DNA from 4 places in the Hymenobacter aquaticus genome. Region 3 is predicted to be linked to each of the others. Evidence: riboswitches for the same ligand, from Rfam matches in the RefSeq annotation. Region 3 holds a riboswitch; each other region holds the start of a gene.
The links. Region 3 has a riboswitch for S-adenosylmethionine ahead of E5K00_RS16135 (O-acetylhomoserine aminocarboxypropyltransferase/cysteine synthase family protein). Riboswitches for the same ligand answer to the same signal wherever they lie in the genome.
Positions count from the first base shown of each region.

Region 1: linked by a shared signal. The riboswitch ahead of E5K00_RS06530 (amino acid permease) and the one ahead of E5K00_RS16135 (O-acetylhomoserine aminocarboxypropyltransferase/cysteine synthase family protein) in region 3 are both predicted to bind S-adenosylmethionine.
Region 2: linked by a shared signal. The riboswitch ahead of metH (methionine synthase) and the one ahead of E5K00_RS16135 (O-acetylhomoserine aminocarboxypropyltransferase/cysteine synthase family protein) in region 3 are both predicted to bind S-adenosylmethionine.
Region 4: linked by a shared signal. The riboswitch ahead of E5K00_RS11240 (phosphoadenylyl-sulfate reductase) and the one ahead of E5K00_RS16135 (O-acetylhomoserine aminocarboxypropyltransferase/cysteine synthase family protein) in region 3 are both predicted to bind S-adenosylmethionine.

Region 1 is NZ_SRLC01000001.1:1,594,925-1,600,181, forward strand. Features, by position in the region: gene E5K00_RS06520 (DUF7033 domain-containing protein) at 1-107, shown strand, start outside; gene E5K00_RS06525 (lipopolysaccharide biosynthesis protein) at 229-1,713, shown strand; gene E5K00_RS06530 (amino acid permease) at 2,156-3,604, opposite strand; SAM riboswitch class I at 3,882-3,974, opposite strand; gene E5K00_RS06535 (TIGR02117 family protein) at 4,154-4,921, shown strand; gene E5K00_RS06540 (EcsC family protein) at 4,885-5,257, opposite strand, start outside.
Region 2 is NZ_SRLC01000002.1:228,119-233,375, reverse strand. Features, by position in the region: gene E5K00_RS13850 (tetratricopeptide repeat-containing sensor histidine kinase) at 1-1,584, opposite strand, end outside; gene E5K00_RS13845 (alkene reductase) at 1,862-2,980, opposite strand; SAM riboswitch class I at 3,272-3,381, shown strand; gene metH (methionine synthase) at 3,457-5,257, shown strand, end outside.
Region 3 is NZ_SRLC01000002.1:814,883-820,139, reverse strand. Features, by position in the region: gene dxs (1-deoxy-D-xylulose-5-phosphate synthase) at 1-311, opposite strand, end outside; gene E5K00_RS16150 (lysylphosphatidylglycerol synthase transmembrane domain-containing protein) at 646-1,713, shown strand; gene E5K00_RS16145 (hypothetical protein) at 1,793-2,209, opposite strand; gene E5K00_RS16140 (LysM peptidoglycan-binding domain-containing protein) at 2,432-2,737, shown strand; SAM riboswitch class I at 2,916-3,028, shown strand; gene E5K00_RS16135 (O-acetylhomoserine aminocarboxypropyltransferase/cysteine synthase family protein) at 3,408-4,793, shown strand; gene E5K00_RS16130 (homoserine O-acetyltransferase family protein) at 5,057-5,257, shown strand, end outside.
Region 4 is NZ_SRLC01000001.1:2,710,432-2,715,688, forward strand. Features, by position in the region: gene pbpC (penicillin-binding protein 1C) at 1-1,906, shown strand, start outside; SAM riboswitch class I at 2,212-2,302, shown strand; gene E5K00_RS11240 (phosphoadenylyl-sulfate reductase) at 2,590-3,345, shown strand; gene cysD (sulfate adenylyltransferase subunit CysD) at 3,479-4,390, shown strand; gene E5K00_RS11250 (sulfate adenylyltransferase subunit 1) at 4,505-5,257, shown strand, end outside.

The sequences.
Region 1 (5,257 bases), on a different contig from region 3:
CCAACCAGCACAATGGCCCGCGCGAGTTCCACGCCATCATGGAGTACCTTCGCAGCCGCCAAGCCGCCTTCGTCAACGGCCGGGACATCTGTGAGTTAGTGAGTTAGTGAGTTAGTGGGTTTGATACCCTGACTGCACAGCTGGCGTGAGCCTGCACAAGTCGAACAACAAGCTCGCTAAGTCACTAACTCACTAACTCACTCATTCACCACTTCACTCATTCACCACTTGGGTATCGTTCAGCGGCAGGGGCTGCGCAACACGGTTATTTCGTATCTGGGGCTGGCGCTGGGCTTCGTGAACACGGCCTTTGTGCTGCCGGCCCTGCTGGCCCCGGCCCAGCTCGGCCTCACCAACCTGCTGGTGTCCATTGCCACGGTCTACGCGCAGTTTTCGGCCTTTGGCTTTGCCAGCGTGGGCATCCGGTTCTTTCCCTACTTCCGCAACAAGGAGGCGGGGCACCACGGGTTTCTGCCCCTGCTGCTGGGGCTGCCCCTGCTGGGCTTTGCCCTGAGTACGGCTATCTACCTGCTGGGCAAGCCCCTGATTCTGGCGCAGTACAAGGCCCACGACGCGGCCCTGCTGGGGCCCTTCTACGCCTGGGGTAGCCTGCTGGCGCTGTTTACGTTGCTCTACTCCTTGCAGGATGCCTACCTGAAGGGCCTCTACCACACCGCGTTTTCGTCGTTTCTGCAGGATATCGTGCTGCGGGTGCTCATTGCCGGCCTGGCCCTGCTTTATGGCAAGGGCGTGCTGGCCTTTCCCGAGTTCGTGCTGGCCTACATCGGGTTGTACGGGGCCATTTCCCTGCTGCTGACGGGCTATCTGGCCTTCATCGGCGAGCTGCACCTGCGCCCCACGCGGGCGGCGCTGCGGGTGCGGCCCGTGGGCGAAATCGTGCGCTTCGGCGGCTTCGCGTTGCTGTCCAGTCTGTCGGGCAGCATCCTGGGATTCATCGATTCGTGGATGGTCAGCGCGCAGATCAGCCTGGCGGCGGCCGGGGTCTACGGCATTGCCTACAACATCAGCACCGCCCTGACCATTCCGGCCCGCTCGCTCAACAAGATTGCCTTCCCCTTGCTGGCCCAATACTGGAAGGATCAGGACCTGCCCCGCATGGCCGACTTCTACCGCGACACGACCCGGCTCAACACCATTCTGGGCTGCTACCTGGCCCTGGGCATCGGCCTCAACCTGGATTTTATCTACTCGCTCATCAAGAACCCGGCGTACGCCACCGGTACCACGGCCGTTTTGCTGCTGCTGGCCGGCCGCCTGTTCGACGGCATCACGGGCGTGAACGGCCTGATTGTCGTCACGTCCCCGCGCTACCGCTTCGACTTGATTTTCAACCTGTCCTTGGCTGGCATCACCATCCTGCTCAACCGCCTGCTGATTCCGCCGCTGGGCATCACCGGCTCGGCCCTGGCCACGCTCTTCGCCATCGTGGCCATCAACACGGCCCGGACGTGGTTTGTGTGGTACAGCTACCGGTTGCAGCCCTTCACCTGGCGCATTCCGGTGGTGCTGGCCGTAGCCGTGGCCTCGGGCCTGCTGGTATGGCTGCTGCCAGTCCTGCCCTCCAAGCTACTGACTATGCTCATGCGCGGCACGGTGCTCACGGCCCTCTACGGCGGGGCCCTGCTACTGCTGGGCCTGGTGCCCGAAGCCCAGCCCCTGCTGCGCAAGCTGCTGAAACGCCCCCAACAGTAGTAGCCAGGGTATCATCGAACGAGGTAGAGACGCGTATTCGCGTCTCAATCGTTGCTGACGTTGTTACGGCACGCGCCCAGTCGTTCAACGATTGAGACGCGAATACGCTTCTCTACCTCGTTCTGGTTAGCAGCTGATCGGCACACGCGCAGACGATGAATACTTTGTTTGTATCTATTCTTCTTAAAAGAAGAGTGGCTCTTAAGCCCTTGGTGGTCGTCCTTCTTTTAAGAAGAGCCTATCCTAAGCCCTTGGAAGGCATCCTTCTTTTAAGAAGAGCCTATCCTAAGCACTTAGGAGGCACCCTTCAGATCTGAAGAGGCTATCCTAAGCCGTTGAGAAGCACTCTTCAGATCTGAAGGACGACCAAAAAGCCCTTGGAAGGCACCCTTCAGATCTGAAGGGTGCTTCCCAAGGGCTTTTTGGTCGTCGGCGCCTATACTTATTCTGCGGCCTGCTGCTGCCGCAGCTTGCTGTGCTTCTTGCCGTAGCCGTAGTAGATGGCCAGGCCGATAGCCAGCCAGACGAAGAGGCGAATCCAGGTATCCAGGGGCAGCGACACCATCATCAGCAGGCAGGTCAGGATGCCCAGGATGGGGACCAGGGGCACCCAGGGCGTGCGGAAGCCGCGGGGGGCGTTGGGCTCTTTCTTGCGCATGATGAGCACGCCCAGGCACACCATCACGAAGGCGAGCAGGGTGCCGATGCTGGTCATTTCGCCCACCACCGAAATCGGCACGAAGCCCGCAAACAGGCTGATGAACACGCCCAGCAGCAGATTGGACTGCAACGGGGTGCGGAACGTGGGGTGTACCTTGGCAAACACCGGCGGCAGCAGCCCATCCTTCGACATGGAGAAGAACACCCGGCTCTGCCCCATCAGATCAACCAGAATCACGGAGGTGTAGCCAATGAGAATGGCCACGATGATGGCCGAGCTGAGCCAGGCGTAGGGCGTTTTCTCGATGGCAATGGCCACCGGCGCGGCGCTGTCCTTGAACTCGGTGTAGTTGGCCAGCCCGGTCATGACGTGGCCGAAGAGCACGAACAACACGGTGCACACCAGCAACGAGCCGATGATGCCGATGGGCATGTTGCGCTGCGGGTTCTTGGTTTCCTGGGCCATCGTGGCCACGATGTCGAAGCCGATGAAGACGAAGAACACCACCCCGGCCCCGCGCAGGATGCCGCTCCAGCCGAACTCCCCGAACGTGCCGGTGTTCTGCGGAATGTAGGGTTGATAGTTGGCCGGGTCGATGTATTGCCAGCCCAGGGCAATGAACACGAGCACCACCGCCACCTTGAGGCTCACCACCAGCGCGTTGAACCAGGCCGAGCCCTGGGTGCCGCGCACGATGATGGCCGTAATGGCCAGCACGATGAGCATGGCCGGCACGTTGACCAGGCCCGAGATGACCGAGCCGTCGGCCAGAGTGGCCTGCTCGAAGGGCGACATCACCAGCTGGGCCGGAATGTGCAGGTTGAACTTGCCCAGCACCCGCACCAGGTACTGCGACCAGCTGATGGCCACCGTGGCGGCCCCCACCGAGTACTCCAGAATCAAATCCCAGCCGATGATCCAGGCAAACAGCTCGCCCATCGTGGCGTAGGAATAGGTGTAGGCCGAGCCGGCCACGGGCACCATGGAGGCAAACTCGGCGTAGCACAGCGCCGAGAAGGCGCAGCCCACCGCCGCTACGAGAAAGGACAGGGTCACGGCCGGGCCGGCGTTGTTGGCGGCGGCAATGCCGGTGAGCGAGAACAAGCCCGCCCCAATGATGACGCCGATACCGATGGCAATCAGGCTGAAGCCGCCCAGACTTCGTTTCAGGGTGCCGGCCCCCGTTTCGGCTGCTTCCGCGCGGAGCAGCTCCAGTGATTTTTTAAGCATAAGAGGAAATGGCGCGAAGCCCGGCTTCGCGAGAGAGTAAGCGACACCCATCCCGCGCAGCGCAGCCACGCAGGCGCACACGGCGGGGCCGGCCGGGAACCGGCGCGGGCATCAGAAAAGAGAGACGGAAAAGGCAATGGGGCGCGGCCTCAGGCCGCGCCGGGGCTCAGGGCCCGACGCTTCAACAACAGCAACAACAGCCAGCCAGCCGCGCCCGGCGGCGCACAGGAGCAAGAGAGGAAACGGGGCGGTTGGGGAAGCAGTCCACGGCAACTTGTTTTTATATGAGCAGGAATTGGCACCGTTCCGGCAGTTGCGGATGGTTGCCGACGCTTCTTCGAGCCTGTCTCTCAGCGCCTCTGTATAAAAACAATCCTTTGGAGTAAAGAATTGATGGCACAAAGGTAGCCCCGCCCCCACCGGATTTGCAAACCCGACGGCCGGGCCGCCCCCGGCGCGCCCCAACCAATTGCCCGCAAAAGCAGTAGGTGCCACCACCGGCCCACCCGCGCCCCGCACTTTCCTCTGACCTGGCAACTTCCTCCCGTGATGCATCCAACGCTTAAAAAAACGCTTCAGATTACCGGCTACGCCGCCGCCTCGCTCGTGGGCATCGTGGGCGTATACGCGGCTTCGTCCTTTGTTTTGTCGCGCATCCCGGTCAACACCCACGACCAGGACCCGGCCGAAGACGTGGATATCTACATTCTCTCCAACGGGGTGCACACCGACATCGTGGTGCCCGTGCGCAGCCGCTACATCGACTGGAGCGAGCTGGTGCCCTTCCAGAACACGCCCGCTAATGATACGTCGGCGCCCTACGTGGGCTTCGGCTGGGGCGACAAGGGCTTCTACCTCGACACGCCCACCTGGGCCGAGCTCAAGCCCAGCACCGCCTTCAAGGCCATGTTCTATTTGAGCTCCTCGGCCATGCACGTCACCTTCCACCAGCGCCTGCAGGAGGGCGACGACTGCGTGAAGATCCGCATCAGCCAGGCCGAGTACGCCCGCCTGATCGACTACATCAAAGGCAGCTTCGACTACGACGCCCAGGGCCGCCCCCAGCACATCCGGGGCCACAGCTACGGCCAATATGATGCCTTCTACGAAGCCAAGCGCACCTACAGCTTCCTGTTTACCTGCAACACCTGGGCCAATAACGGCCTGAAAGAAAGCGGGCAGCGCGCCTGCTTCTGGACGGCCCTGGACTCGGGCATTTTCTACCAGTACCGCCACCGCGGCCCCCACGTGGTGAGCAACATCGTGCGGCGGGCGGCGTCCTACGCGGGCTTGGCCAGCCCCAGCCGCAGCCGGTAGCAGTTCATGGCCGTGTCGCCGAGCTGCTCGAGCAGCTTGTAGTTGGCCACCGCCCCCACCGCCGCCCCAATGACGGGCACCAGCTGGGCCAGCTTGGCCAGGTCGATGTAGTCGCGGTACTCCTGCTGAAACGCGCGCCAGTCGAAGGCCTGGGGGTCGGTGGGCAGCGTGTGGCGGTAGGCGTCCCAGTCGGCCAGCCGGCGGTAGACCTGGTTGCGGCTGTGCTGGCTAGAGAAGGCCAGCTGAAAGACGTGCAGCAGGTAGAGCCGCTCGGTGTAGTCGTGGGCGTCGAAGCCGTAGAGGGCGGCCACTTCGAAGAGCAGCTTAAGCTTGAGG
Region 2 (5,257 bases), 590 kb from region 3:
CGTCACCGAGCTGTCGAGGTGGTCGAGGGCGGTAGCAAACAGCCCATTGTTACGCGCCGATAAGCCCGCGTCGGTTTGTACGCTGAGCAAGTACAGCTTGATGGTGGAGAGCATGCCGCCCAGGCCATCGTGCAGGTCGCGGGCCAGGCGGCGGCGCTCCTCCTCCTGGCCCTGCAGCACGGCATTGGCCACCGAGAGGCGGTACTCGTTGCGCAAATCCAGCAGCTGCCGCTCCTGCAGCAGCTGGGCCTGCCGGGCCAGCAGCTGCCGGTTGCGCAGGTTGAGGTAGCCCAGCACGCCCGCGACCAGCACCGCCAGCAGCAGGCCCGAGCAGGCCAGCAGCAGCAGGTTTTTTCGGCTCAGCTCGGCGGCCTGAAACTGGCGCTGCCGGCGCAGGCTCACGATCTGCTGCTCTTTCTGCTGGGTACGATACTGGTTTTCCAGCACGTTGATCTGGCGCTGGGTTTCTTCCTCGGCCACGCTGTGGCTCAGCTGCTGGTACTGCTTGTAGTAGGCCAGCGCCTGGGCCGGGTGCCCCCGCCGCTCCTCGGTTTGGGCCAGCTGCTCCAGGGCCCGGGCCCGCGACGCGGGTGCCTGGAGCCGCTCGAAAATAGCCGCGCTCTGCCGAAAAAGCCGCTCTGCCTCGTCGTAGCGCCGCGTAGCCAGCCGCACCGTGCCCAGGCTGAGGTAGAGGTCGGCCAGGGCCGACAGTTCGTTGCGCTGCTGCACCAGGGCTATTGCCTGCCGCAAGTTGGTGGCCGCCGCCGGGTAGTTGTGCTGCGCCAAGTGGTAGTCGGCCGTGTTCTGGTAGTAGCTATACAGATAGGAAGAAGTGGCCATCTGAGGCAGCAGCACCCGGGCCTGCTCCAGATACTGCCGGGTTTCGGGGTAGTGCCGCAGCTGCAGCAAGATGCTGGCCGTAGCCAGGTAGCTGCTGAAGCGGGCCTCCAGATCGGGGCGGGCCGCGGCAATACGGGCGCTGAAAGTCGCGTAGCGCAGCGCCTTGTCCATCTGGTTCAGCTCAAAAAACTGCCCGGCCAGGTTGTGGTAGGTGGTCACCAGCAAATCACTGTCGCCGGCCTGCACCAGGTAGCGGGCGGCCCGTAGCAAAAAGCCGGTGGCCTGCTGGTAGTCGTTTTCCCGCGAGCAGATGTTGCTCAGATTGACGTACGTCGCCGCCAGGCTTTTCAGCGCGCGCCCCGACCGGGTAGTGCGGTACAGCTGCTGGTAGATGGCGCGGGCCTGGTGAAAGTGCCGCCGGGCCAGGGCATGCCGCCCGGCATAGTCGTACAGGTTGCCCAGCACCAGATGCGCGGCGGCTACGGTGGCCTTGTCGCCTGAGCGGTGCGCCAGGGCCAGACCCTGGCGCGCGTAGCTCCAGGCCTGCACCGTATCGGAAGTGACGTAGCGGGGCACCAGCGCGTAAGCCGCCTGGGCGCGGGTAGTATCGGCCGGGGCCGTGCGCACCAGCGTCTTTAGGCTGTCCAGGGCGCGGTGTTGGGCCTCCGCCCGAAGCGGTGCTCCCAGCCAGCCCAGCAGCAGCAGACCCAGGGCGGAGGCGAGCATGGTAAGCCAGTTGTGCATACACGGCAAGCAGCGCCCCGTCCGTACCGAGCCGCGAAGCCGTCACGCCCGAGGGTGCCCGCTCCCGGCCCACGGCCCGAATACCGCGGGATACGGAGAGGCCTCGTTTGGATAATGGTACGAAGGTAAAGGAATGTATAATACTATATTTATTTATAAGGTACTTAATTTATCCTATACATCCTTGCGCCAGCCTGTTCCGGCCCGCTAGCTGCCAACGAAAAAGCCCCGCCGCAGAGAGTCTGCGGCGGGGCTTTGCACCTTTGTTTTTCGGCCCCTATTGCTTGGCTGCCACGGGTGCTTCCTCCAGGCTGGGGTAGTCAATGTAGCCTTTGTCGCCGCCGCTGTAGAACGTGGCCTGATCGGGCATGTTCAGGGCCGTACCCTGCTCGAAGCGTTCCACCAGGTCGGGGTTGGCAATGAAGGGCACGCCGAAGGCAATCAGGTCGGCTTCGTTGTTGGCCAGGGCGGCTTCAGCCGTTTCCTGGGTGTAGCCGCCGTTGAGAATAAACGGGCCGGTGAAGACCTTGCGCAGCTCGGCGGCGACGGCCGGCACGCCGGGCGCGGCGGCCATGGGGTGGCCGGGCAGGGCCTCAATGACGTGCAGGTACGCCAGCCCCAGAGCATTGAGCTGCTCGGCCACGTAGCGGAACGTCCGCACGCGGTCCGAGTCGGTGATGCCGCCCATTGCGCCGGTGGGGGCCAGGCGGATACCCACCCGGTCGGCCCCGAACACGTCGGCGGCGGCTTGCACTACTTCGAGGGCAAACCGGGCGCGGTTTTCTACGCTGCCGCCGTACTCGTCGGTGCGCTGGTTGGTGCCATCCTGAATAAACTGGTCGACCAGGTAGCCATTAGCGCCGTGGATTTCAACGCCGTCGAAGCCGGCTTCCTTGGCGTTGGCGGCAGCCTGACGGAAGTCTTCCACAATGGCCTTCACCTCGGCCGTTTCCAGGGCCCGGGGCGTCGGAATTTCCTGCATGCCATTGGTGGTATACGCCTGCACGCCCGTAGGCTGCACCGCCGACGGAGCCACCGGCAGCTCGCCGTTGTGGAAGTCGGGGTGGGAAATGCGGCCCACGTGCCAGAGCTGAATGAAGATGCGGCCCCCGGCGGCGTGCACCGCGTCGGTTACCTTGCGCCAGCCCGCTACCTGGGCCGCGGAGTAGATGCCGGGCGTGAAAACGTAGCCCACGCCCTGGGGCGACACCTGGGCGCCTTCGGTGATAATCAGGCCCGCCGAGGCGCGCTGCTCGTAGTATGTCACCGTCGAGTCGGTGGGTACGTTGCCGTCGTTGTTGGCCCGGCTGCGGGTCATGGGGGCCATTACCAGCCGGTTGGGCAGCGAAACGGCGCCCATCTGGAAGGGCGAAAAGAGGTTGGAAGCTTGGCTCATGATTGAGAATAATGAAGCAAAATGGAAAGCCGGCGCCGTGGCCGGCCGGATGTTGCTTCCCAACCAATGTACCTACATAAAAGTTTTACCCGACCGGCGGCGGCGCAGCGGGCCGCCGGTTGAACGTAAGCCGCCCGAATATTGCTAAAACAGCATTTAAGCGCCGTTTTCGCCCGCAAACAGTCAAGCAAATTGGAATAATTACCATCTTTTCTTCAAAACATAATATATTCCACCGGCAAGTACCGCCAGAATTGGATTCCGGATTTCCGCGCTGTATATTCGCTGTGTTACTTATCCAGAAAGACCGAGGGACTGGGCCCGACGACGTCTTAGCAACCTGAAATAAAACAAGGTGCTAACTCCCATTCCGAGGCTACGGCTCAGGAAGAAGATAAGTACGGCACGCGACTTTCCCGCGCGGCTCTTTCTGGATAAGGCAGTGTTTAGCCCCGTATTTCCCCAGAAGAGCCGATATGCAACCGACCACGCTTCGCCGCCCCGACTCCCCGCTTTACGACATTCTGCAGCAGCGCATCCTCGTGCTCGATGGTGCTATGGGCACCATGATTCAGCGCCACACGCTGGAGGAAGCCGACTTCCGCGGCACCCGCTTTGCCGACCACCCCAAGCCCCTGCGCGGCAACAACGACCTGCTCAGCCTGACCCGCCCCGACATCATCCGGGGCATTCACGCCGACTACTTCGCCGCCGGGGCCGACATGGTGGAAACCAACACGTTCAGCGGCACCACCATTGCCCAGGCCGACTACGGGCTGGAACACGTGGTCTACGAGCTTAATTACGAGTCGGCGCGCATTGCCCGGGAAGTCGCCGACGAGTTTACGGCCCGCAACCCCAGCAAGCCCCGCTTCGTGGCTGGCGCCATCGGGCCCACCAACCGCACCGCCTCGTTGTCGCCCGACGTGAACCGGCCCGGCTTCCGCGCCGTGACCTTCGATGAGCTGGCCACGGCCTACCTGGAGCAGGTGCGCGGGCTGGTGGAAGGCGGCTCCGACACGCTGCTCATCGAAACCATCTTCGATACGCTCAACGCCAAGGCGGCCCTGTTTGCGGTGCAGAAGTTCTTCGACGAGGGCGGCAAAGTGGTACCGGTCATGATTTCGGGCACCATCACCGACGCCTCGGGCCGCACGCTGAGCGGGCAGACGGTGGAGGCGTTCTGGAACTCCATCAGTCACCTGCCTTTGCTGAGCGTGGGCCTGAACTGCGCGTTGGGGGCCGACCAGCTCAAGATTTACATCAAGGAGCTGAGCCGCCTGGCCGACGTGCACATTTCGGCCTACCCCAACGCGGGCCTGCCCAATGCTTTCGGCGGCTACGACGAGTCGGCCCAGGAATTCGCGGCCATCGTCGAAAACTACCTTAAGGACGGCATCGTCACGGTGGCCGGCGGCTGCTGCGGCACCACGCCCCAGCACATTGCCGAGCTGGCCAAGCTGGCCGAGAAATACCAGCCCCGTCAGTTGCCCACGGTGCCCCGGGCCACCCGCCTGGCCGGCCTGGAGCCCTTCGGCATCTACCCCGATTCGCTGTTTGTCAACGTCGGGGAGCGGTGCAACGTGACCGGCTCCCGGGCCTTTGCCCGCCTGATTCGCACGGGGGCCTACGAGCAGGCCCTGCAAGTGGCGCGCGACCAGGTGGAAGGCGGGGCCCAGGTGCTCGACGTGAACATGGACGAAGGCATGCTCGACTCGGAGCAGGCCATGACGACGTTTCTAAACCTGATTGCCTCGGAGCCCGACATTTCCCGGGTGCCCATCATGATTGACTCCTCGAAGTGGAGCGTGCTGGAAGCGGGCCTCAAGTGCGTGCAGGGCAAGAGCATCGTCAACTCGATTTCGCTCAAGGAAGGCGAGGAAGTATTCCGGGAGCGGGCCCGCACCGTGCGCGCCTACGGGGCCGCCATGGTGGTCATGGCCTTCGACGAAAACGGCCAGGCCGACTCCTTCGAGAAGCGCGTCGAAATCTGCCGGCGCAGCTACGATATTCTGGTGAACGAAGTCGGTTTCCCGGCCCAGGACATCATTTTCGACCCCAACATCCTGACCGTGGGCACCGGCATGGAGGAGCACCGCAACTACGCGCTGGACTTCATTGAGGCCGTGCGGTGGATTAAACAGAACCTGCCCGGCGCCCTGACCAGCGGCGGCGTGTCGAACATCAGCTTCTCGTTCCGCGGCAACGACGTGGTGCGCGAGGCCATGCACTCGGCCTTCCTCTACCACGCCATCCGGGCCGGCCTGGATATGGGCA
Region 3 (5,257 bases):
CCCGACATGCCGCCGTAGCGTCGGTTCGTGGGGAACCGGTCGCGCCGCCCGGTCAGGATCTTGTGGCCGTAGGCCTGGTGGCCCACGTCCCACACCAGCTGGTCGTAGGGCGTGTTAAAGACGTAGTGCAGGGCTACCGTCAGCTCTACCACGCCCAGCGAAGCCCCGAAGTGGCCGCCGTAGATAGACACGGAATCGATAATAAACTGTCGAAGCTCCTGGCTGACTTGCACCAGTTGGTCTTCACTGAGCTTTTTTAGGTCGTCGGGCGAGTTTATAGCCGCCAGCAATTCACCGGGTTCGACAATCATCTTCGAAAGAGGGCAAGGAGGAGAGGTTCAGCAAGGCAACAGACAGAGGAGCCTAAAGGTTAAGCCTTTCGGAAACTTCACCACCTGTAACGGGCAAAGGTACGACTTTTCACAGGTACCGGTTGTAGCCCCAGCCGTCCGGCAGCGGTAATACCGCAGCTTGGCAGGGTGCTATTGGTGCCGGAAAGTATCCGGCTTGCCTCATTCGGGCAAAGCTGGCGGGGCCGGGCGGGCTACGTGCAACTTTCCGGCCCCGTGCTCCTCTTCATCCGAGTTTAACGTGGCGAGGCTTAATTAATGTCTATTTTTGCCTTCTCCACCCTCTTCCTTTCTCATGCCGCTCACCCAGCAGAACAATCAGGAGCAGCAGCTTCTCGACAAGCTCAAACCGTCGCGCATCGTGCTGCCGGTGCTGATCGGGCTGAGCGTGGTCGGGTTTATGTTCTGGCGCAGCTACCGGCCCGGCGACCTGGCCCCGCTGGCCGACGCCAAAGTGCACTGGCTGCTCATCACGCTGGCCGTGCTGCTGGCCCGCGACCTGGGCTACGTCTACCGCATTCGGCACATTTCGGAGCGGGTGCTGAGCTGGCGGCAGAGCCTGGACGTGATTATGATCTGGGAATTTGCGTCCTGCGTGCTGCCCTCGGCCGTGGGCGGCACGGCCGTGGCCTCGTTTATTCTCAATAAGGAAGGTATTTCTCTGGGAAAGTCGATGGCCTACGTGATGGTCACGGCCCTGCTCGACAACGTCTACTACGTCGTGACGGTGCCTTTGGTGGTGTGGCTGGCCGGCAACGCGCTGTACCCGCACGAGGCCCTGCAGGGCGGGCTGGTGACTACGCTCAAAGTAGCATTCGTGGTGAGCTACGTGCTGGTGACGCTCTACGCGCTGCTGATGCTGTACGCCATTTTCGTTAATCCGCAGTCGGTGAAGCGGCTGATGGTGCGGCTGTTTTCCCTGCGGGGGCTGCGGCGGTGGCGGGCCAAGGCCTATCAGCACGGCAACGAGGTGGTGTGGGCCTCGGCCCAGCTGCGCGGCAACGGAGCCGGCTACTGGCTGCGGGCCATCGGCTCCACGTTCTTCGTCTGGACGGCCCGCTACCTGGTTATCGGCTGCATCATTGCGGCCTTCGTCAACGTGAGCTGGGACGAGTTCCTGCTGATTTTCGGCCGCAACCTCACCTACAAAGTCATTCTGCTATTGGCCATTACGCCCGGCGGGGCCGGCATTGCCGAAGGCGCTTTTCCCACCTTCTTCGGCAAGTTTATCGGTACGCCCACCATGACCAACTTCGTGGTGCTGCTCTACCGCATCGTCACGTACTATCTGTATCTGGTGCTGGGCGCGGTGTTTCTGCCGCGTTGGGTGGGTCGGGTTTTTGCCGGCCACAAGCACCCGTAGCAAGCCACTTGCAGCCGACACAAAAAAGGCCCTTCCGCGCGGTGCGGAAGGGCCTTTTTTGTATAGTGCGGAGGCTAAGCTACTCCTTTTCCAGGCGCAGCTCGGCGCCCTCGGGGCTTTTCAGCGTGAGCTTGTCGTCGGTCAGCGTTACCACATCGAAGCTGTTGCTGGTGGTAGCGCCGTCGGGGGTCAGCATGATTTTCTTGTTGGGCTGGTCGAAGGTGTACTTGCCATTGACGGCCCCGGCGGGCGAGGTCATGTTGTACTGGCCGTTGGCGAAAAACGTAATTCGCTCGTCTTCCTGCGCGTCGGTTTGCTTCACTTTGTCGCCGCCGACACTGAGCTCCTTGTCGGTTTTCCAGACTTTGCTCTCGGTACCGTAGAGCATGTTGACGCCTTCGACTTTGCCTTCCTTGCTACCGCAAGAGGCCAGAAACAGAACAACCAGCGTCAGCAGGCCGGTGAGCAAGCGGAAGGAAGTGGGGAGATTTTTCATGAGAAAGAAGGGGTTTGGAAGGAGGAGTAAAACCAGTTGCCAGCCGCGCTACGGCGGCCAGCGTTGCGGTTCTTACGCGGCAAAGGCGAAAGGGTTAAGCTGCCAACGGCTGGGCCTGATGCCAGTACAACCAATTTAAAACAAGGGCGTAAGATGCTCTGATGCCGTGGCCTTCAGGCACATCCGGCACCATCTCCTCCTCACTCTAACCAACACACACTCATGGGACTGTTTGATTTCCTCAGCAATAAAGGCGAAGAAAAACCTGTTCAACCCGCTGCCAAGCCCCAAACCGGCGGCACGGACTTCTTCGGCAATGCCGCCCCCGGCGCGGCCACCACGCAACCCGCCGCCGCAAAAGGCGACTCTTATACGGTTGTCAGCGGCGACTCGCTTTCCAAGATTGCCAAGCACCACTACGGCGACGCCTCCAAGTGGCACCAGATATACGAAGCCAACAAAGCCATTATCGGCGCGAACCCCGACCATATCGAAGTGGGCCAGCAGCTGACGCTCCCTACCCTTTAGGTCCTTTTTTGCAGAAAAAGGTTGGAAACGCCGCCCGAGCTTCGGGCGGCGTTTTTTCTGGTCTTGATTTTTGGCAAGAATAAAAAAACTTTTTGCGGGATTTGGTCTTTTCAATTCCAGCTGTACATTTGCAGTCACCAACCCGGTACTCTCCCAGAACGATGGGACAGTTTGAAAGAATTTATACAGAAGCGGCGAGAGAACAGGCTCCCTGACCCGCTGGCAACCTTCATCTGATGAAAGGTGCCAATTCCTGCCCGCAAGGCGTAAGGCCGGCGGGAGCTATAAGTCGAGTACCATGGAAAACGCCCCCGCATCCTTCTTTTTTGCCCCATCCGCTTCCGCCGCCCCCGGGCCCGCTGAACTGCCGATGGGTTTTCGTGCTTTCGTCGCCGCTGTGCCGGCCGGCCGAATGCGCCTGTGCTGTTGCACCCCGTGTTGTTGCTGTTGCTAGCCGGCCGCTGAGCGCCTAGCTTCTCCCCCTCCCTCCTTTTTTCCTGCCTCCCCGCCGTTCGAAGCCACCCGTGGTGCGTCTCGTCGCAGGGTTTGGCCTACGCTTCGCCGTCGCCCTCGTCAGGGCCCGGAAGCACTTGCGGCAGCCGCCGTTTGGCGCCCAAGCTACTGATTACCTGAAACTTAATTCCCCGGAATTTCCTAAACCAGCCTCATCATGTCTACGCAAGCCCTGCAATTCGAGACCCTGCAACTCCACGCCGGCCAGCAGCCCGACCCCGTTACCGGTGCCCGCGCCGTGCCGCTGTACCAGACCACTTCCTACGTGTTCAAGAACGCCGAACACGGGGCCAACCTGTTTGCCCTGAAGGAATTTGGCAACATCTACACCCGGCTGATGAACCCCACCACCGACGTGTTTGAGCAGCGCGTGGCGGCCCTGGAAGGCGGCGTGGCCGCCCTCGCCACGGGCTCGGGGCAGGCGGCGCAGTTCATTGCTCTGAACAACATTCTGCAGGCCGGCGACAATTTCGTGAGCAGCTCCCACCTCTACGGGGGCACTTACAACCAGTTTAAAGTGGCCTTCAAGCGCCTGGGCATCGAGGTGCGCTTTGCCGACGGCGACAACCCGGCCAGCTTTGAGGCCCTGATTGACGAAAACACCAAGGCCATCTACCTCGAAACCATCGGCAACCCCAGCTTCAGCATTCCGGACTTCGAGCGGATTGCCGCCATTGCCGACAAGCACGATTTGCCGCTGATTGTGGACAATACCTTCGGGGCGGGCGGCTACCTGTTCCGGCCCCTGGAGCACGGCGCCCACATCGTGGTGGAGTCGGCCACGAAGTGGATTGGCGGGCACGGCACCAGCATCGGCGGCGTGATTGTGGACGGCGGCAAGTACGACTTCGGCAACGGCAAGTTTCCGCAGTTCACCGAGCCCTCGGAAGGCTACCACGGCCTGGTATTCAACGACGTATTCGGCAAGAACGGGCCGTTTGGCAACATTGCCTTTATCATTCGGGCCCGGGTGGAAGGCCTGCGCGACTTCGGCCCGGCCATCAGCCCCTTCAACTCCTGGCAGCTGCTCATCGGCCTCGAAACCCTGAGTTTGCGCGTCGACCGCACCGTGGAAAACGCCCTGCGCATTGCGACCTGGCTGGAGCAGCACCCGCAGGTAGAAAGTGTGAATTATCCGGGCCTGAAGAGCAGCCCCTACCACGCCCTGGCCCAGAAATACCTCAAGCGCGGCTACGGCGGCGTGCTGACTTTCAGCATCAAGGGCAGCAAGGAAACGGCCACCCAGTTTATCGACAACCTGAAGCTGGTAAGCCATTTGGCCAACGTGGGCGACGCCAAGACGCTGATTATTCAGCCCTCGGCCACTACCCACCAGCAGCTTTCCGAGGAAGAGCAGCGCGCCGCCGGCGTGACGCCCACCTCCTTGCGCCTGTCGGTTGGCATTGAACATTTCGACGATATCCGCGCGGATCTGGCCCAGGCCTTCGACGCCGTGCGCAACGCGGCTCCCACGACCTCCGATGACGACGAGGACACCGTGGTGCAGCCCGAAGTAGAACACGCTGCCCCGCTGGAGGTCTAAAGTAGAGAGGAGACAGGGCCGGCAGCGAGAGTGCCGGCCCACTCCAGCTACGGCAGCGCAATGGGTGGCAGGATGAGGAGTTGTGAGAGAGGAATCATCCTGACCATTCCGCAATAGCCCGGGCTGAGCCGGCCCCGGTCCGCACGTTCTTCATTGGGTGGGACTGATGAGAGCGGCCCGACCGGTTCAGCCCGCGTGCTATTGTACTGAACTCAACGCCTGCCGCCCCTTGCCGGGCTGGCAGCCGCAAACTACCTACTGCAATGACTGACTTACGGCTGTTGAACCTGTCGGCGGGACTCGTGCTGGAAAGCGGCGCGACGCTGGCCCCGGTGCAGATTGCCTACCAGACGTTTGGCACCCTGAACGCCGCCCGCGACAACGTGGTGTGGGTGTGCCACGCCCTCACGGCTAATGCCGACGTGCTGGGCTGGTGGCCCGGCCTGTTCGGGGCCGGCGACTAT
Region 4 (5,257 bases), on a different contig from region 3:
CTACCTGAACCTGGTGCCCTACGGCGGCAACATCGAGGGCGTGAAGTCGGCGGCCCTGCTCTACTTCCAGCAGCCCCCCGACTACCTTTCCCTGGCCCAGACCGTGACGTTGGCCATCATCCCGAACCGGCCGCGGGGCTTGGTGCTGGGCCGGCACAACGCGGCCATCCGGCAGGAGCGCAACCGGTGGCTGCGCCGTTTCGGAGAGCAGAGCCTGTTTCCCCGGCCGGACATTGCCGATGCCCTGCTCGAGCCGCTGGACGTGCAGCGTCACGCGGCCCCCACGCTGGCGCCCCACCTGGCCCGGCGGCTGGTGCGGCAGTTTCCCGGCCGGGCCAGCATAGCCTCCACGTTGCAGCGCGGTAAGCAGGCCAAGGCCGAGGATCTGACCCGCAACTACGTGCGCCGCCTGCGGGAGCTGGGCATCAGCAACGCGGCCGTGCTGGTGGTCAACAACCGCACCCGGGCCGTGGAAGCCTACGTGGGCTCGGCCGACTTCCAGGACAGCTTCACCAAAGGCCAGAACGATGGGGTGCAGGCCGTCCGCTCGCCGGGCAGCACGCTCAAGCCCTTCCTCTACGCCCTGGCGCTGGACCAAGGCCTGGTGACGCCCAAGCTGCTGCTGCCCGACGTGCCGACCAACTTCGGCGGCTACCAGCCCGAAAACTTCGACAAGCGCTGCAACGGCGAAGTGCCCCTGGACCGCGCCCTGGCCTATTCGCTCAACATTCCGGCCGTGCGGGTGCTCTCGGAGCTGGGCGTGCCCACCTTTACCACCCAGCTGCGGGCCGCCGGCTTCCGCACCGTGGCCAAACGTGCCCCCCACCTGGGCTTGAGCACCATTCTGGGCGGCTGCGGGGCCACGCTCGAAGAGCTGACCAACCTCTACGTGACCCTGGCGGCCGGTGGGCAGTACGGGCCCCTGCGCTTCGCCAGTAATAGTGAAGAGCGAAGAAGTAGAAATGAGCCGGCAGCCCCGGGCCGGAAGCAACAGCAGTCAGCCAAACCAACCCAACACTCAACCCTCTTTTCCGAGGCCTCGGCGTTTCTCATCACCGACATCCTGGCCCAGCTCACCCGCCCCGATTTGCCCGTGGGCTACGAAACCAGCCTCCGCCTGCCCAAGATTGCCTGGAAAACCGGCACCAGCTACGGCCGCCGCGACGCCTGGAGCATCGGCTACAACCGGGAGTACACCATCGGGGTGTGGGTGGGCAACTTCAGCGGGCAGGGCAGCCCGGCCCTCACCGGCTCCGACATTGCCACGCCCCTGCTCTTCGACTTGTTTAACACGCTGGCCTACAACTCGCCCAACAACTGGTTTCAGCCGCCCGCCAGCCTCGATTTCCGGCTGGTGTGCGCCGAAACCGGCCGGCCGCCGGGCGAGAATTGCCCCAACCAGATTATCGACTACTTCCTGCCCGGCGTGTCGGCCGGGCTGCGCTGCCAGCACCAGAAAGAGGTCCTGCTTTCGGCCGACGGGCAATACACCTACTGCCGGGCCTGCGCGCCGGCCACCGGCTACCGGCGCGAACTGTACCCCAACCTGCTGCCGGAAGTGGCCGCTTTCAAGGAAGCCCAGGGCATACCCTACCGCCGCCAGCCGCCCCACAACCCCGCCTGCCAGCTCGTGCGCGGCGGCCGCGACCAGGCCCCGGGCATTACCTCGCCCCTGGCCAACACCGAGTACGTGCTGACCAAAGGCGAGCAGCAACAGCTGCTGCTGAGCTGCACCACCGACAACGAGGTACGCCAGGTGTCGTGGTACGTCAACGACCAGTTTCTGCGCACGGCCGCGGCTACCGAGCGGGTATTCTTCCGCCCGCCGACTGGCGCGGTCAAGATTTCCTGCGCCGATGACCACGGCCGCAATACGGACATTCAGATTGTGGTAAACGAGTTGTAAGACCAGTTCCGGCCCGCAACTCGTAGCACTGTAGCCGGGCTCTACGGTCAATTTATGCCGTGCGGAAATAAGACAAGGTTGCCAGCAGTCATAGCTTAGTGCAATATCCATCATAACTTTAGGTAATAATAATTTTGGAATACAACTATACTGCCCATAGTTTACATCCAATCACAACAACTTGCATTACAATAATTTACATCCAATACCAACAGTAATCAATCAGCTATCCGCATTATAACTTGCAATTATGAAATTCCTGCTATTACCTTTGTAGTACCAATTCTTTCCCCATCAAAGGATTGTTTTTATACAGAGGCGTGGAGAGACAGGCTCGACGAAGCGCCGGCAACCACCGCAAATGCGGAACGGTGCCAAGTCCTGACCATATAAAAACAACGTCGTCGTGAAAACCTTGTCCAACGCCCGCACTTCTTCTCCGACCTTCTCTGCTGCTTTACAGCCTGGATGTTGTGGCATGATGATGTGCTGTCGGTGTTGGTAGCAGGCCACGTCCCTTCCTTTTCCTGCCGTGCCCTAAGCTCCGTTAGCTGAGCTGCTTGGGCACAACCTTTTTCCTGACTACCGCAGGTTAGTCGGCCCGCCGCCGCGCTACGCTTTAGCGCCCCGGGCATCCCGAAAGCCGGTGTTTCCGCTGCGGAAAACCACATCCTCTTCGAATCATGCAAGTAGCCTCTGAGGCGCTGGTCCCGAACCTGCGCCAGCAGCTCGCCGGGCGTTCCGCCGTGGAAGTGCTGACGGCCGTAGCCGCGCAGTTTCCCGGTACTGCCACGTTCTCGACGTCCTTCGGCCTGGAAGACCAGATCATCACCCACCTGATTTTCGAGCACCACCTGCCGATTAAGGTTTTCACCCTGGACACGGCCCGCAACTTCCAGGAAACCTATTCCACCTGGAATAAAACCCTGCGGCGCTACGGCCAGGCCATTGAGCCCTACTTCCCGCAGCAGGCCAGCGTAGAGCAGCTCCTGCGCGAAAAAGGCCCCAACAGCTTCTACGACAGCGTGGACAACCGCAAGGAGTGCTGCGGCATCCGGAAAGTAGAACCGCTACGCCGGGCCTTGCGGGGCCAGCAGGCCTGGTTTACCGGCATCCGGGCCGAGCAGTCGGCCAACCGCCAGGACATGCACGCGGTGGAGTGGGACGCCGGCCACCAGCTCCTCAAGTTTCACCCCTTGTTCGATTGGACTTTCGAGCAGTGCTGGGACTTTGTGCACGCGCACAGCATCCCGTTCAACCCGCTGCACCAGCAGGGCTTCGTGAGCATCGGCTGCGCGCCCTGCACCCGGGCCATCCGGGCCGGCGAGGATTTCCGGGCCGGGCGTTGGTGGTGGGAAGACCAGTCGGCCAAGGAGTGCGGCCTGCACGGCACCCACAACGGCCCCGACCCGGTGGTGGAGCCGGTTTTGGCCAATTAGTCCGCTTGTCATCCTGAGCTTTGCGAAGGACCTTATCACACCAGAACGAGTCGGTGCAACGATACTCGTTCAACTGCCAAAGGTCCTTCGCTCTGCTCAGGATGACAGAATAAACAACTGACATCAGAGCTATATGAGTACCCCCCATTTCGATTACCTCGACCGGCTCGAAGCCGAAGCCATTCATATTCTGCGGGAAGTAGCGGGCCAGTTTGAGCGGCCAGCCCTGCTGTTTTCGGGCGGCAAAGACTCCATCGTGCTGACGCGCCTGGCCGAAAAAGCCTTCCGCCCCGGCCGCTTCCCCTTCCCGCTGGTCCACGTCGATACCGGCCACAACTTCCCCGAGGTGCTCCAGTTCCGCGACGCGCTGGCCGCCGAGCTGGGCGAAAAGCTCATCGTGCGCTCGGTGGAGGACACCATCAAGCGGCAGCGCCTGCGCGAGCCGGGCGGCAAGTTTCCTAGCCGCAACCCGCTGCAAACCTACACCTTGCTCGAAACCATCGAAGAGTTTCAGTTTGACGCCTGCATCGGCGGGGCCCGGCGCGACGAGGAAAAGGCCCGGGCCAAGGAGCGCATCTTCTCGGTGCGCGACGAGTTCGGGCAGTGGGACCCCAAGCGGCAGCGGCCCGAGCTCTGGAACGTGTACAACGGCCGGATTCAGCGCGGCGAAAACGTGCGCGTGTTCCCGATTTCGAACTGGACCGAGCTGGACGTGTGGCGCTACATTCAGCGCGAAAACATTGCCCTGCCCAGCATCTACTTCGGCCACCCGCGCACCTGCGTGGTGCTGCCCAGCGGCCAGCTTTTGGGCCTGAATGAGCACCTGCGCCTCGACGAAACCGACGAAATCGTGGAGCGCCAGGTCCGCTTCCGCACCGTCGGTGACTCGACCTGCACCGCCGCCGTGGAAAGCGACGCGGCCACCATCGACGACATCATCCAGGACCTGCTCAGCGCCAAAGTCAGCGAGCGGGGCGCTACCCGCCTCGACGACAACATCTCCGAAGCCGGCATGGAAGACCGCAAACGCAACGGCTATTTCTAAACGGTGAATTAGTGACTTAGCGATTTAGTGAGTTGTCGTTCTGCCTGCGCAGATGCCTAACAACTCCCAAAATCGCCAACCAACTCACTAATTCACTAACTCACTAATTCACAGATGGATCTTCTCCGATTTATTACCTGCGGCAGCGTCGACGACGGCAAGAGTACGCTCATTGGCCGTTTGCTCTACGATTCTGATTCCGTGTCCTTGGACGTGCTGGCGGCCCTGGAAAACCGGCCTACCGTGCACGGCACCGTGGATTTAGCCTTGCTGACGGACGGCCTGCGCGCCGAGCGCGAACAGGGCATTACCATCGACGTAGCCTACAAGTACTTCACCACGCCCCGCCGCAAGTTCATCATCACCGACGCGCCGGGCCACGTGCAGTACACCCGCAACATGGTCACCGGCGCTTCGACTGCCGATTTGGCCATCGTGCTGGTCGATGCCCGGCAGGGCGTGGTGGAGCAGACACGCCGTCACTCGCTCATTGCCTCGCTCGTGGGCATCCGGCACTTCGTGCTGGCCGTGAACAAGATGGATCTGGTGGGCAACGACCAGGCCGTGTTCGACCAGATTGTGGCCGACTACGCCGCCGTGGCCGACCAGCTCAAGCTACCCCAGGTAACGGCCATTCCCATCAGCGCCCTGCTCGGCGACAACATCGTGACGCGGTCCAAGAACCTGAGCTGGTATACCGGGCCCAGCCTGCTGGAGCACCTGGAAAGCGTGCCGGCCTTCGAGGAAGCCGCCATTGGCGAGCCCCGCTTCCAGGTGCAGTTCGTGATTCGGCCCCAGACCGACGACTACCCCGACTACCGCGGCTACGCCGGCCGCATCCAGAGCGGGGAGTACCGCCGGGGCGAG